Regions from separate parts of the Ferdinandcohnia salidurans genome, predicted to be linked through region 2. Evidence: predicted binding sites of a transcription regulator. Region 2 holds the regulator's gene; each other region holds the start of a gene.
What was found. Region 2 encodes CtsR, which represses protease genes until heat stress. Its sites were predicted from a motif close to ATGGTCAATAAAGGTCAAACA; they were not measured.
Positions count from the first base shown of each region.

Region 1: ACFSFW_RS06525 (ATP-dependent Clp protease ATP-binding subunit) is a predicted target of CtsR. The motif match lies at 1,722-1,742, and genes of this name have one in related genera.
Region 3: clpP (ATP-dependent Clp endopeptidase proteolytic subunit ClpP) is a predicted target of CtsR. The motif match lies at 1,980-2,000, and genes of this name have one in related genera.

Region 1 is NZ_JBHUEK010000008.1:126,647-131,672, reverse strand. Features, by position in the region: gene ACFSFW_RS06535 (helix-turn-helix domain-containing protein) at 1-426, shown strand, start outside; gene ACFSFW_RS06530 (YkvI family membrane protein) at 541-1,572, opposite strand; gene ACFSFW_RS06525 (ATP-dependent Clp protease ATP-binding subunit) at 1,821-3,956, shown strand; gene ACFSFW_RS06520 (DMT family transporter) at 3,998-4,978, opposite strand; gene ACFSFW_RS06515 (GNAT family N-acetyltransferase) at 4,993-5,026, opposite strand, start outside.
Region 2 is NZ_JBHUEK010000011.1:322-5,347, forward strand. Features, by position in the region: gene ACFSFW_RS09215 (MgtC/SapB family protein) at 385-1,086, shown strand; gene ACFSFW_RS09220 (CtsR family transcriptional regulator) at 1,272-1,733, shown strand; gene mcsA (protein-arginine kinase activator protein McsA) at 1,762-2,307, shown strand; gene mcsB (protein-arginine kinase McsB) at 2,311-3,408, shown strand; gene clpC (ATP-dependent protease ATP-binding subunit ClpC) at 3,405-5,026, shown strand, end outside.
Region 3 is NZ_JBHUEK010000010.1:164,343-169,368, forward strand. Features, by position in the region: gene whiA (DNA-binding protein WhiA) at 1-888, shown strand, start outside; gene ACFSFW_RS08130 (HPr family phosphocarrier protein) at 1,032-1,289, shown strand; gene clpP (ATP-dependent Clp endopeptidase proteolytic subunit ClpP) at 1,332-1,922, opposite strand; tRNA gene ACFSFW_RS08140 (tRNA-Arg) at 2,177-2,248, shown strand; gene ACFSFW_RS08145 (hypothetical protein) at 2,597-2,773, opposite strand; gene rpoN (RNA polymerase factor sigma-54) at 2,975-4,279, shown strand; gene ACFSFW_RS08155 (glutaredoxin family protein) at 4,305-4,547, shown strand; gene ACFSFW_RS08160 (sugar-binding transcriptional regulator) at 4,844-5,026, shown strand, end outside.

The DNA.
Region 1 (5,026 bases), on a different contig from region 2:
TCTGAAAAACAGGGAGTATATCACATAGGAAAGAGTTATGAGGAAGCAAAGAAGGCAGTTGCCTATCTAGTTAATAAAAAAGAATCTGGTATAATTGCATATGAAAGCATTGGGGTTAATCGCTTGTTTATTAATCAGGATACCAATGAGATTCAGGAATTCATAAATACCTTTTTCCAGCCTTTAATTACAGCAAAATCAAAGAAAAACGATTTAGAACAAACATTGTTAACATATGTAAAGTTAAATAAGTCTATTAATGAAACTGCGAAAAAACTTCACGTTCATATTAATACACTATATCAGCGTCTTAAAAAAATTGAGGACATGCTAAATTTGAGTTTTAATGATCCAAAAGACTTTCTTGAAATACAGCTGGCCTGTCACCTTAAAGAAACATTCGCTTATTCTAAGGATGTACATTAGTTATTTAAGTAGTTACCGTTAATCACCATAAAAAAGAAATAAAGAGGTTGATTATACCTCTTTATTTTTCCTCTTATATAGTTTCATTTATCCAGGTTTTGATTATTCCCTCGGTTAGCGCTTCATCGGTCTTGCCAACAGTACTAATAAAATCAAACTCATATACCCAAACAACGGATATAAGAATGAAATCAATGAGCCATAACCTAATTGACTTATCACATAGGCAATCGATAATATACCAAACACAATTATAATGGATGGTAGTTTAATTACATTTTTCAGTTGGCGCTCAAGGCCAAATAGGTTTCCGATCACAGACGTAAAGATTTCTCCATAAATCACAAGGATGTACAACCAGTAAAACGCAGCCATGAAATTTTTCATCACTTCAGCCATCGGAATTTCAAAACTTTCTACGTCTGGTAGTGCGGATAATGATATGTGGCTCGTAAATAAAATGAGACATAATGCGCCACCACCGATAAAACCGCCCCATCTTAATGTATTTTCATGATCAATTTCCTTTGCAAGCGGAACTAATACGGGCATCGCCATTGTCAAATTAAAAGCCGAATATAAAAACGGTGAAATCAACCATTTAGCGCTTTGCGACTCAATTTCTGGCCGACTCAACAGGACCGTTGCATCCGTTGCTATGACCTCTACTGCTAAAACGACACTAAAGAATATCATAATTGGAACAACAAACATGTTCACTCCAAATAAGCCTTTAACTCCATATGTCAAAACAAAGATGGAAAGCCCCGCCGTCAACAGGATTCCGAGCTGATAGGATATTCCCAATTGTTCATGAAAAACCGCTCCTGCACCAGAAAGCATAACGGAAGTTACTCCAATTAGGACAAGGAGCATAAGTGCATTCACAACAAACCCTATTTTTTTCCCAAATAAATATTCATTAAATTCTTTATATGAATCAGCTTGAATTCGGTTTGCGATAATCATAATTCTTGTTCCTAACCATATAAATAGGAAACCGCTGATGCAGATTCCTACCAAGCCATATACACCATGCCGGGTAAAAAACTCAACAATTTCTCTACCTGTTGCAAAGCCTGCTCCTACGATGGTTCCAACATATACAGCACCAATCTGAAATGCTGCTCCCCAATTCCCTCGCACAAATAGCCACCTCATTGTTTATCTCTATTACTTGATATATATGTACAAGTTCTATAAATAAGACGAGCTATTATTTCGGAAACATGCGGAAAAAATTGCTAGGACTTTTCGCTTGAAAGTCAAAAATGGTCAAAGTATAATGTAGACATAAGGTCAAAGATGGTCAAACGTTACAGATCATCACACATGACCTATTTCATTTATTTCATTAGTCAAAGATAGTCAAAAATTCAAGGAGGTATTTGTTTATGATTTGTCAAGCATGTAATCAAAATGAAGCTACTGTTCAATTACATCTTCAACTTAACCATGAAAAGCGACAAATTCAACTTTGCAGTGAGTGTTATGCGAAGGAGAAGAACAACATGAAAATACCTTCAGGATTGAACGGTTTCCCTAATTTCACATTTGATGACCTTTTTAAAGGCAATGCCTTCGGTCAACAAATGGGAATCAACCAACAACAAACACAAACAAAACACGGTGGAAATGGCGGAGGTCTTCTTGATCAATTTGGACGGAACCTTACTCAAATGGCGAAAGCTGGACTAATCGACCCAGTGATTGGCCGTGATGAGGAAATTGGGCGTGTCATTGAAATATTAAACCGCCGTAATAAAAATAACCCCGTTCTAATTGGGGAACCGGGTGTAGGTAAAACTGCAATTGCAGAAGGATTAGCCCTACTTATTGCTGAAGGAAAAGCACCTAACAAGCTTTCAAATAAACAGGTTTATTTACTAGATGTCGCATCATTAGTTGCAAACACGGGAATCCGTGGTCAATTTGAAGAACGAATGAAGCAATTAATTGCGGAGCTTCAAAAACGTAAAAATATTATTCTATTTATCGATGAAATTCACCTTTTAGTGGGTGCAGGATCTGCAGAAGGATCAATGGATGCAGGAAATATTTTAAAACCAGCTCTTGCTCGTGGTGAGCTTCAAGTGGTCGGTGCAACAACCTTAAAAGAATATCGAGAAATTGAAAAAGACGCTGCACTTGAGCGCCGCTTCCAACCTGTTATTGTGGAAGAACCATCGATTGATGAAGCGATTCAGATTCTTGAAGGAATTAAAAGCAAATATGAAGACTTCCATGGTGTAAAATACTCAGATGAAGCAATTCGCGCCTGTGTAACATTATCACATCGCTACATTCAGGATCGCTTTTTACCAGACAAAGCCATTGACTTGCTTGATGAAGCTGGTTCAAAAATGAACCTAGTATCTGGTGGAACAAACCCAAAGAATATTGAAGAAGAGCTTTCAAAAATTGCAGCGGAAAAAGAAAAAGCTGCTGGTGAGGAAAATTATGAACTAGCAGCAACATTAAGACATCAAGAAATTCTGCTTGAAAAACAATTAAATAATCCAGAAAACAACGTAGAGCATATGATAGATGTCGAAAACATTCAACAAATTATTGAAAAGAAAACGGGTATTCCTGTTGGTAAGTTACAAGAAAATGAACAACAAAAAATGAAACAACTTGCAGAAAATCTTGCCAAAAAAGTAATTGGTCAAGATGAAGCAGTAACAAAGGTTGCGAAAGCAGTTCGTCGTAGCCGTGCAGGTTTGAAGGCTAAAAACCGCCCAATCGGTTCCTTCCTCTTCGTTGGACCAACTGGTGTAGGTAAAACAGAGTTAACGAAGACTCTTGCAGAGGAATTATTCGGCTCGAAGGATGCCATGATTAGACTCGACATGAGTGAGTATATGGAGAAACACTCAGTCTCTAAAATCATCGGTTCACCTCCTGGATATGTCGGCCATGAGGAAGCTGGCCAACTTACTGAAAAAGTTCGTCGTAATCCTTATAGCATCATCCTTTTAGACGAAATTGAAAAGGCACATCCAGACGTTCAACATATGTTCCTACAAATTTTAGAGGATGGTCGTTTAACAGATAGCCAAGGGCGTACAGTAAGCTTCAAAGAAACAGTCATTATCATGACGAGTAATGCCGGAGTTGGCGCTCCTAAGAAAATTACGGTTGGCTTTGAAAAGGCTGAAACCGATGCCTACAAGGAATCATCAATCCTTGAGTCACTTGGTTCCTTCTTCAAGCCTGAGTTCTTAAACAGATTTGATGCAATCATCGAATTCAAACAGCTTGAAAAAGAACATCTGCTCCAAATTGTCGACTTAATGTTACATGATCTTGAAGCAACTCTTAAAGAACAAGAAGTAACCATCACTGTTGACGATGAAGCGAAACAAAAATTAGCTGAGCTTGGTTACCATCCAGCCTTTGGTGCACGTCCACTACGCCGTGTTATCCAAGAACAGCTTGAAGACCAAATCACAGATATTCTTCTAGAAAATGAAGAGCAAACAAGCTTGATTGTAACAGTTGAAGAAAATAAAATTGTTGTAAAATAATTTCCCACTAAAAATGCAGAGCCCAAAAGCTCTGCATTTTTTTATATGGACTTCGTCTCAAGGTCAGTCACTTTAATCGGTGTCTTTCGATTCGAGAACAGGCTGTGTAGCACCATACCACCAGCAATCATAATGAGTCCAACAAAGGAATACATCGTTGGCATTGGTGCACTTAATAGTAGGACCTCACCAAATATGACAAAAATAATCTGTGTAGCTTGGGTTGCTTCTACAGCAGCAAGTTTACTTTGATCATGTTTAACAAGCTCTGTCGCAAAAAAGAAAAGCACGGTTGCGATAATCCCAGAGGAAATCCCTACGATAAAGGACTGAAACACTTGATCCTTACTTGGAAGTCCAACAGTAGCACCGCCAATTCCTGCAATGATTAGCCAAAATGGGGTCGATGCAAGTGTCATTCCAAGCACACGCTGAAACGTATCAAAGTTATTTTTACAATGCTGCATCATTTTCCTGTTACCTAAAGGATACGCAAAAGCTGCCACCACAACTGGAAGGATCCCTACAAGAAACATCTCCATTCCAATGCCTTCGTCTGCAGCCTGAAGTTGGATTAAGATAATCCCAATAAAAATAAGACTAGAAAAAATAAGGCCTTTAACAGGGATTTTTTCACGAACTCTTTGCATACCATTCTTTGTTTCTACTGTCTTATAGAAAAACGGAACAACGAGCAATCCAGCAATAATCACAAATTGCCAAGTTCCCGCAACCAGCCAACCTGGACCTGATGCAGCTGCAAATGTAAGGGGTGCATAAAACAATCCAAACCCAATCGTACTCCATAATATCCATGTAACGGGGTTTGTTTTTAACTCATGTAGCAATTCCTTCATATTCCCTCTAATGAGCACAATCCCAATTAAAAATGGCACCATAAAAAAATAACGCAATGAAGAGCTCCACAGCCAACTACCACCTGAAAGCTCCATCGAACGATTTAGAATAAATGTAACTGCAAAAAATAGTGATGAAACAATTCCAATGAGTATGGCTTTCATTCATTTACTCCTTCCTACACCTTAAAACAATATACATCTTCGTCCACA
Region 2 (5,026 bases):
AATACTATATCGCATGCAGCATATAAACGATACACCAGCAGTACCATCGAAGCCTCTATTGATTTACTTTAAACATACTATCCAATATTCCTCAGCTCCTCCAAAAACCCGCCCTTTTAAATCTTAACTCCCCATAACCTTGTTAATTTTTACATCCTCATGAATATCATTAATTTGTATCAGATTGTTTATGATAAAAATGTCTTAGTTATAAGTATTAATTACTATTCTAAAAAAATGGGTCCTCAGAAATCATAATTTAATTGATGAATCGTATACTTATAAAACACTAAATTTTTTTCTTGTTTAAAAAAGGGGATTTAGATTGCCTATCGAATACCTAATAAAAGGTTTTTGCATATATATAAAAGGGGAGGATGTAACATGATTGATTTTATTGCATCGTTCCAAACAGAAGAATTTTTAACGATGTCGATACGTATTTTTTTAGCGGCGTTATTGTGCGGGTTAGTTGGATTGGAGAGGGAAGTACATAAACACCCTGCTGGGTTTCGTACACATTTGCTAGTTGGGGTCGGCTCTTGTTTAATGATGTTAATGTCGATTTACGGGTTTCAACCTTATTTAGAAATGAGTACAAATGTACGTTTTGATCCAGCGCGGATTCCTTCCTATGTTATTAGTGGTATTGGATTTTTAGGTGCTGGTACCATTCTTGTTAGGGATGCAACGGTACGGGGGTTAACGACTGCAGCTTCCATTTGGGTGGTTGCCGGTCTAGGGTTAATTATCGGGTTAGGGATGTATGCGCCTGCCATATTAACCACAATAGTTGTTTTATTGAGCCTCATTTTTCTTAATCGATTTGAGGAATTCTTCTTTAAATCCAGAAAAAGAAAAGTTGTCCATATCATTATCAATGAAGATATATCCTCATTTTCTTCGATCTTACAATTATTTAAAGATAATGGTTTTCGGGTAAGGGATTTTAATATTAAGTACTCGAAGGATAAAATTAATAATAATTGCCAGTACACAATTGATGTTGAGGTCGGAAGTAAAAATGAACGTTTGCGATTGTATGAAGAAATGTCAAAACAAGAAATGGTGCAAAAAATTTTCTGATTTGGTGTTTAGAGGGGTACTAGATTTGGAAAGTATAGGATAGTAAATGCCTTGAAAATGATTGCCTAAGTAATTTTGACGTTCAATTTGAAAAGCGAAACAGTTGAAAAATTAGTGCAGTCATTTTATATTATAGTTATAGTCAAATATAGTCAAAGTCAAGGTCAAGGTGAGGTGTGGTCATAATGAGGAATATATCTGATATCATCGAACACTATCTAAAAAGTGTTCTTGATACAAGTGATCGAGCTATAGTTGAAATAAAAAGAAGTGAGATTGCCGATAAATTTGAATGTGTCCCATCTCAAATTAACTATGTAATAAATACACGATTTACGCTGGAGAGAGGCTATTTAGTTGAAAGTAAACGAGGTGGCGGGGGTTATATTCGTATTATGAAGGTAAAAACGAATAATGATTCTCAGTTGATTAATCAACTCGTTCGCCTTATAGACAAACGGATTTCACAAACGAGTGCTGAAGATGTGATTTTGCGCTTGGTTGAGGAGGAAGTGATCTCGAAAAGAGAGGCGAAGATCATGCTTAGTGTAATTGATCGTTCCGTTCTGTTTATTGAGCTTCCTCATCGGGATGAGCTGAGAGCACGAATGTTAAAGGCAATGCTAACATCCCTCATGTATAGATAATAAGGTTAGAAGTAGGAAGGTGCTTAACATGATATGCCAAGAATGCAATCAACGTCCTGCCACATTACATTTTACAAAGATTATTAACGGTGAAAAGACAGAGGTTCATATATGTGAACATTGTGCTCAAGAAAAAAGTGAGATGTTTATGTTTCCAGGCACATCTGGCTTTTCAATAGATAACTTATTAGCAGGACTTCTACAATTTGAACCACTTGCAGGTTCAAAGCAAAATGCTTTTCAACAAAATGAGATTTTACAATGTAAAAACTGTAAAATGACTTTTCAACAATTTGCAAAGGTAGGTCGGTTTGGCTGCTCGCATTGCTATCCAACCTTTGAAAAACAACTTACCCCAATCTTAAAACGTCTGCATAGCGGTAATACACATCATACAGGGAAAATTCCAAAACGAATCGGAGGCTCCTTCCATATCCGAAAAGAGATTGAACAATTAAAGCTAAAGATGCAGGAATATATTTCCCTAGAGGAATTTGAAAAGGCTGCAGAAGTTCGTGACCACGTAAGGGCTTTAGAGAAAAAGCTAAGTGGTTACAAAGAGGGGGAGGTATAATCAATGTCACTTGAGCATTTTATCAATCAAGCCTTAAGCTCTTGGATGAGTCAAGAAGGGCCGGATTCGGATATTGTCTTAAGTTCAAGGATCAGGCTTGCTCGAAATTTGAAAAATGTCCCCTTTTCAACGGTTTATTCAAATGAAGAAGCTCAGCAAATTGTGGAAGTCTTCCAAAAGGGCTTTTCAGGAAAGAGTTTTCCGTCAATTGGAGAAATGGAATTATTAAAAATGATGGATCTCCAACCAATTGAGAAGAGGGTGCTTGTTGAAAAACATTTGATAAGTCCACATTTAGCTGAGGACTCTCCATTTGGAGCTTGTCTTTTATCTGAAAATGAAGAAATTAGCATTATGATTAATGAAGAAGACCATATTCGAATACAATGTTTATTCCCGGGGTTACAATTATCTGAAGCTTTACGGGTTGCAAATAACCTAGATGATTGGATTGAAGAGCATGTCGATTACGCATTTGATGAAACAAGAGGTTATTTAACCAGCTGCCCGACGAATGTAGGGACTGGGATACGTGCTTCTGTGATGATGCATCTGCCAGCACTTATCTTAACTCATCAAATGAGTCGAATTATCCCGGCAATCAATCAGCTTGGCCTTGTTGTAAGAGGAATATATGGTGAAGGCAGTGAGGCGTTAGGAAATATTTTTCAAATTTCTAATCAGATTACGCTTGGAAAGACAGAAGAAGATATTGTTGAAGATTTAGAGAGTGTTGTTGCTCAGCTGATTGCGCAAGAACGTTCTGCACGAGAAGCTTTGGTAAAAACCTCTAATATTCAGTTAGAGGACCGAGTATTCCGTTCCTATGGTGTTTTAGCTAATAGTCGGATCATTGAATCGAAGGAAGCAGCAAAGTGTTTATCAGATGTCCGATTAGGTATAGATCTTGGCTATATAAAAGATATATCAAGAAGTATCCTTAATGAACTCATGGTTTTAACACAACCTGGATTCTTACAATCATATGCTGGTGGGGCATTAAGGCCAAATGAAAGAGACGTTAAAAGAGCGTCTATCATTCGAGAAAGATTGAAGCTAGAAAATAATAAGACTACTGACATGGAGGGTGATGGGTTATGATGTTTGGCAGATTTACTGAGCGTGCACAAAAGGTATTAGCTTTAGCTCAAGAGGAAGCTGTACGATTAGGGCATAACAATATTGGAACTGAACATGTATTATTAGGTCTTATTCGCGAAGGCGAAGGAATCGCAGCAAAGGCCTTACTTGCATTAGGATTAGGACCTGAAAAAATTCAAAAAGAGGTAGAAGCTTTAATCGGACGTGGTCAAGAGGGATCACAGACGATTCATTATACCCCACGTGCAAAAAAGGTAATCGAGTTATCCATGGATGAGGCTCGTAAGCTAGGTCACTCTTATGTGGGTACAGAACATATCCTACTGGGATTAATTCGTGAAGGGGAAGGCGTCGCTGCACGAGTATTAAACAATCTTGGAGTGAGCTTAAATAAAGCCCGTCAGCAGGTTCTTCAGCTATTGGGAAGCAATGAGTCATCATCAGGACATCATGGTGGAGGCTCTACAAATGCCAATACCCCAACTCTTGATAGTTTAGCGCGTGATTTAACTGCGATTGCAAGAGAAGGAAGCCTTGATCCAGTTATTGGCCGTAGTAAAGAAATTCAACGTGTGATTGAGGTACTTAGCCGTCGTACGAAAAACAACCCAGTTCTAATTGGAGAGCCTGGTGTTGGTAAAACGGCAATTGCAGAAGGATTAGCACAGCAAATTATCAATAATGAAGTACCAGAAACGCTTCGTGATAAAAGAGTAATGACCCTTGATATGGGTACTGTGGTTGCGGGTACTAAATACCGCGGGGAATTTGAAGACCGCCTAAAAAAGGTAATGGATGAAATTCGTCAAGCTGGCAATATCATTCTATTTATAGATGAACTCCACACCCTAATTGGAGCAGGTGGAGCAGAAGGCGCAATTGATGCGTCAAACATCTTAAAACCATCACTTGCTCGTGGTGAACTACAATGTATTGGTGCTACAACGTTAGACGAATATCGAAAATATATTGAAAAGGATGCTGCTTTAGAGCGACGCTTCCAACCAATTCAAGTGGATGAACCAACTGTTGAAGAATCTATTTTAATTTTAAAAGGATTACGCGACCGTTATGAAGCGCATCATAGAGTATCAATCTCAGATGAGTCTATCGTTCAAGCTGTTAAACTGTCAGATCGCTATATTTCAGACCGCTTTCTGCCAGATAAAGCAATTGACTTGATTGATGAGGCTGGTTCAAAGGTTCGTCTTCGTTCATACACTGCACCACCAAATTTAAAGGAGCTTGAACAAAAGCTTGAAGAGGTTCGCAAGGAAAAGGATGCAGCGGTTCAAAGTCAAGAGTTTGAAAAAGCAGCATCATTACGTGATTCCGAGCAACGTCTTCGTGAGCAGTTAGAAGAAACGAAGAAAAACTGGAAGGAAAAGCAAGGGCAAGAGAACTCTGAGGTTACAGTGGATGATATCGCAATGGTCGTATCAAGCTGGACTGGGGTTCCTGTATCAAAGCTAGCACAAACTGAAGCGAATAAATTATTAAACATGGAAGAAATCCTCCACTCACGAGTAATCGGTCAGGAAGAGGCAGTTAAAGCCGTTTCCAAGGCAGTTAGACGTTCACGTGCAGGATTAAAAGATCCGAAGCGCCCAACGGGTTC
Region 3 (5,026 bases), on a different contig from region 2:
TGCTGCGCAACAGCCGAGCTTTCCGCTTTGATCCGAATGAATGGCGCACTTTCCTTCTCTAACCAAAAAATGGTGGTCGATATCCAAACGGAAAACGCCGCGATTGCGAGAAGAATTTATACACTTCTGAAAAAATGCTATAATGTAGGGGTAGAGCTCCTTGTTCGAAAGAAAATGAGACTCAAGAAGAACAATGTCTATATTGTTCGCCTTTCTGAGGATGCAAAGGAAATACTAGAAGACTTGAAGATTTTCGAAAGCTTTTCATTAAGACAAGAAATCTCTTCAGAATTAGTAGCGAAGAAGTGCTGCAAACGCTCCTATTTACGCGGAGCTTTTTTAGCAGGTGGCTCTGTCAATAACCCAGAAACATCCTCATACCATCTTGAGATTTTTTCATTATATAAAGAACATAATGACTCACTTTGTGAATTAATGAACGTTTTTGATCTTAACGCTAAAACGTTAGAACGAAAAAAAGGTTTTATCACCTACTTAAAGGAAGCTGAAAAAATCACAGAGTTCCTAAATGTCATTGGTGCCCATCAGGCATTGCTTCGTTTCGAGGATGTTCGCATTGTCCGTGACATGAGAAATTCGGTGAATCGCCTTGTCAATTGTGAAACAGCTAACCTAAATAAAACAATTGGGGCATCGATTCGACAGGTGGAAAATATCAGATACATTGATGAAACAGTTGGCCTAGGTATCCTACCTGATAAATTAAGAGAAATTGCTGAGCTTCGTGTGGCTTACCAGGATGTCACACTTAAAGAGCTAGGCGAAATGGTAACATCGGGTCAGATCAGTAAGTCGGGTATTAACCACCGACTTCGAAAAATTGATGAAATTGCTGATAAGCTCCGAGCAGGCCAATCTATAAAGTGAGCACCTTGCTCACTTGGAGAAAAATAAAGCGTTATCATTTTTTGAAAAAACATGAAACCTTTAGAGCTCAACCTACGTAATAATAGGAATACAAAAAAACACAACTTAAGAATGTACAGAAAAATTTGAGGAGGAAGAAACGAATGGTGGAAAGACATGTTGAGGTTGCTTTAAGAACGGGGTTACAAGCACGCCCTGCAGCGATGTTTGTTCAGGAAGCAAATAAATTTTCTGCAGATATCTTTTTAGAAAAAGACGGAAAAAAGGTAAATGCAAAAAGTATCATGGGTCTAATGAGTCTAGCGGTTGGCAGTGGTACAACAGTTACATTAATTGCTGATGGAAATGATGAAGAAGCAGCAGTTGAAGCATTAACTGAATTTGTTCAAAAAGAAGCATAAAAAAATCCTCTCACGACTAAATGTGAGAGGATTTTTTTGTTTCTATTTATTATCTTGTGGATACATAACCTTGTCGATTAGACCATATTCCATTGCTCTTTCAGCAGTCATAAAGTTATCGCGATCTGTATCTTTTTGAAGTACCTCAATTGGTTGGCCAGTACGTTCAGCTAAGATTTGGTTAAGCTTTTCACGTAAGAAAAGGATACGTTTAGCAGCAATTTCGATTTCAGTTGCTTGCCCTTGTGCTCCACCAAGTGGTTGGTGAATCATAACTTCACTGTTTGGAAGCGCAAAACGCTTGCCTTTTTCACCAGCAGCAAGTAAGAAAGCACCCATAGATGCAGCCATACCAATACAGATTGTAGAAACCTTTGGCTTAATGAACTGCATTGTGTCATAAATCGCCATACCAGCGGTAATTGAACCACCAGGGCTGTTAATGTATAAAGAAATATCTTTTTCAGGATCCTCAGCTGCTAGGAACAATAGCTGAGAGACGATTGAGTTAGCAACATTGTCATCAATCGCACTTCCAAGCATGATAATACGGTCTTTTAATAAACGTGAGTAAATATCATAGGCGCGCTCTCCACGGTTTGTTTGCTCAATAACTGTAGGGATTAAATTCATTTTACTTCCTCCTTTAAAACATATTAAAACATTACTATGTATTTCCATCATACAATTAAGGTCAGTAAAGGTCAAACAATTCGCTTTACTAACTTATCATATTCTACAAACATTTATGACATACCTTTATAGATGTGAAAAAAACAAAATTTCATACGTATACCATCATACCCGATTTGGAGTGTTTTAAACATACATCTTGCATTCAAAAGCGTTCTAGCCTATAATGATGAGTGCAGTTTCTATTCAGACATGCCCTCGTAGTGTAGTGGATAGCACAAGAGATTCCGGTTCTCTTATCGTGGGTTCGAATCCTGCCGAGGGCGCTAATGAAGAAAGGACCAGAGTATGATCTGGTCCTTTTTTGCATATTACGGTAATTCGTGCCTTTTTTCCTTAAAATCAGACGAAAAGGGAACGCAAACAAGCTAATCGTACCCTCACGAGTCGGAAATTGATCAAAGAGGGAACGCAAATCCTCTAATCGTACCCTCACAGGCAAGAAATCAACTCAAAAGGGAACGCAAACGCGTTAATCGTACCCTCATGCGCCAGAAATCAACTCAAAAGGGAACGCAAACCCACTAATCTTACCCTCACAATCCAGAAATCGAACAAAGATGGTAAGAAAAGCCCCACACTATCTCAACGCCAAAAATCTCTTCTCCAAATACCTAGTTATCCTTATACCCCAATGTCCCTTCGTACACATCCTCATCAACTGGATTCACAGCCCACATTGTTTGGATGGGATCAAATTCAGATGCGAACTCTTCGTTGTTTTTCGCCTTTTTTGCTTCATCCAAAGTTCCCGTAACCGGGCCGGTGTACATAATCTCATTTTTTCTCAACACAAATCACCTCTTTAAGGTAGATTCTTTCAAAAAATGAATAAAAATGCGTGCTAAAATTTAACTTTTTCGATACCATAGAAGTAAGATGAAATTAACGATAGAACATATTCAATAAAATAATGGAGTTCAACGCAAATCAAAAAAGTAAACGCTTCCATTTAACACAACTCTGGCGAAAGGGGGAAAACAAGAGTGAATATGCAGACTGGACTTTTTCAGCAACAATCATTAAAGCTAGTCATGACAAAGGAGTTAACTCAAGCTATAACTCTTTTACAATACTCTTCTTTGGATTTGACTAAATTTCTTGAAGAGCAAACATTAGAAAATCCCCTAATTGAAGTGAAACAAACGGATTTTAGTCGACGAACAAAATCAAAGGTCTCAAAAGAATCCTACACAAATCCGATTGACTATGTTGAAAAAAAAGAAACAACCCTTTATGAACACTTGCTTTCACAACTTTCATATATGAAAGTGAACAACGAAAAAAAGCGAACGATGGAATATATCATTCAACTCTTGGATAGCAACGGTTATCTGTATTTTCCTGAGGAGGAGATTGCAAGGGACCTCAATACCGATACAGAAACCATCGAAAGTGCGATTCACTATATTCAAAGTTTAGATCCGACTGGGGTAGGAGCAAGGTCCTTACAGGAATGCCTACTTCTACAACTGAGGAAATTGCCAAAACGGAATAGTCTTGCTGAAACTATTATTCAGGACTATTTTGAAGAATTCGCAGAAAAGTCTTGGAAGGAAATCGCGAAACAACTTGATGTAAAGCTTTTTGACATTCAACAGCTTTTTGACTTTATCCAAACCCTACAGCCAAGACCGGGTGCAGCTTTTCATGGTGGAGAGGCACACTATATTGTTCCGGACTTTGATATTCAAGTTGAAAATGGTGTTGTGGTAATGAACATGCACGATTCATATTTGCCAAAGGTTTCGTTAAATCTTCAGTATTACCAACACTTTTTACAAGAAAAAGATTCACAAACGAAATCCTATCTCCAAGAAAAAGTGGACCAGTGCCAATGGATTATGAGAAGTTTGGAACAGCGAAAACTCACCTTACAAAATGTCATGAATGAAATCATTAATCATCAATTGGAGTTCTTTCTAAAAGGACCAGCTCATCTAAAGCCACTAATAATGAGTGAAGTTGCACAAAGTTTGGACATTCATGAATCAACTGTAAGCCGTGCAGTAAAAGATAAATTTGTGCAAACTCCATTTGGTATTTTCGAAATGAAATATTTCTTTAGTCGCAACATCCAAACAACGGGATTAACCGATACGTCATCAACGCAAGTTAAGAACGTTTTAAAACAGCTGGTTGATGAGGAAAATAAACAAAAGCCTTTGTCAGACCAGGAGATTGTCAGTATACTTAAGGAAGAGCATGGTATTCTCGTGTCCAGAAGAACAATTGCAAAATACCGTGACCAATTAAATATACCATCTTCATCGAAGCGAAAAAGATATAGCAAGTAGATTGGAAGTGTAACAGTTGAGTCGCATTCAAGTCACCATGTATTCAAAGGAAAATTGCTCCCTTTGTACAAAAGCGAAGCAGGTTATCGAGGAATTAAGTGAAGAATTTCCTTTAGACCTCAATGAGGTTGATATTTATAAAGATGATGAACTTTTGGAAAAATATCAGATCATGATTCCTGTTATTGAAATTGACGGAAACGAAGTGGAGTATGGGATTATCCATAAAGAGGCCATCCAAGAATACCTAAATAGATATTTAAAATAATCTGACTGCCTAATAATTAGGCAGTTTAATTATTGCTTTCTTTTAAAAGTACTGGTACTATAGAAAATGTAACACGGCGATATACAAACTTTATTCAATACTGAATAAAGTTATGCCTCCGGCGGATGCCACAGATTTTCAAAGGAAATTTTTCGAGCAAGCACGAAAAAATCTGGGCGCAAATACGCTAAGGTGTATTTGATTTAACGAGTTGTTTTTTTTTACTGTAAGCGGGACATAATATGTCACATCGGGACAAAAGTAGTCCCTTATGGTAAAAAAGGGGAAATGAAATTATGAGTTCGATTATTGAGGTACAACAAAAATTATTACCTGATCTATTAGAGGTTATGCAGAAACGCCATGAGATCCTCAAATACATACGACTTATGCAGCCGATTGGAAGAAGGAATCTTTCTACGAGTCTTGGTCATAGCGAACGTGTCCTCCGCGGTGAAGTTCAATTTTTAAAAGAACAA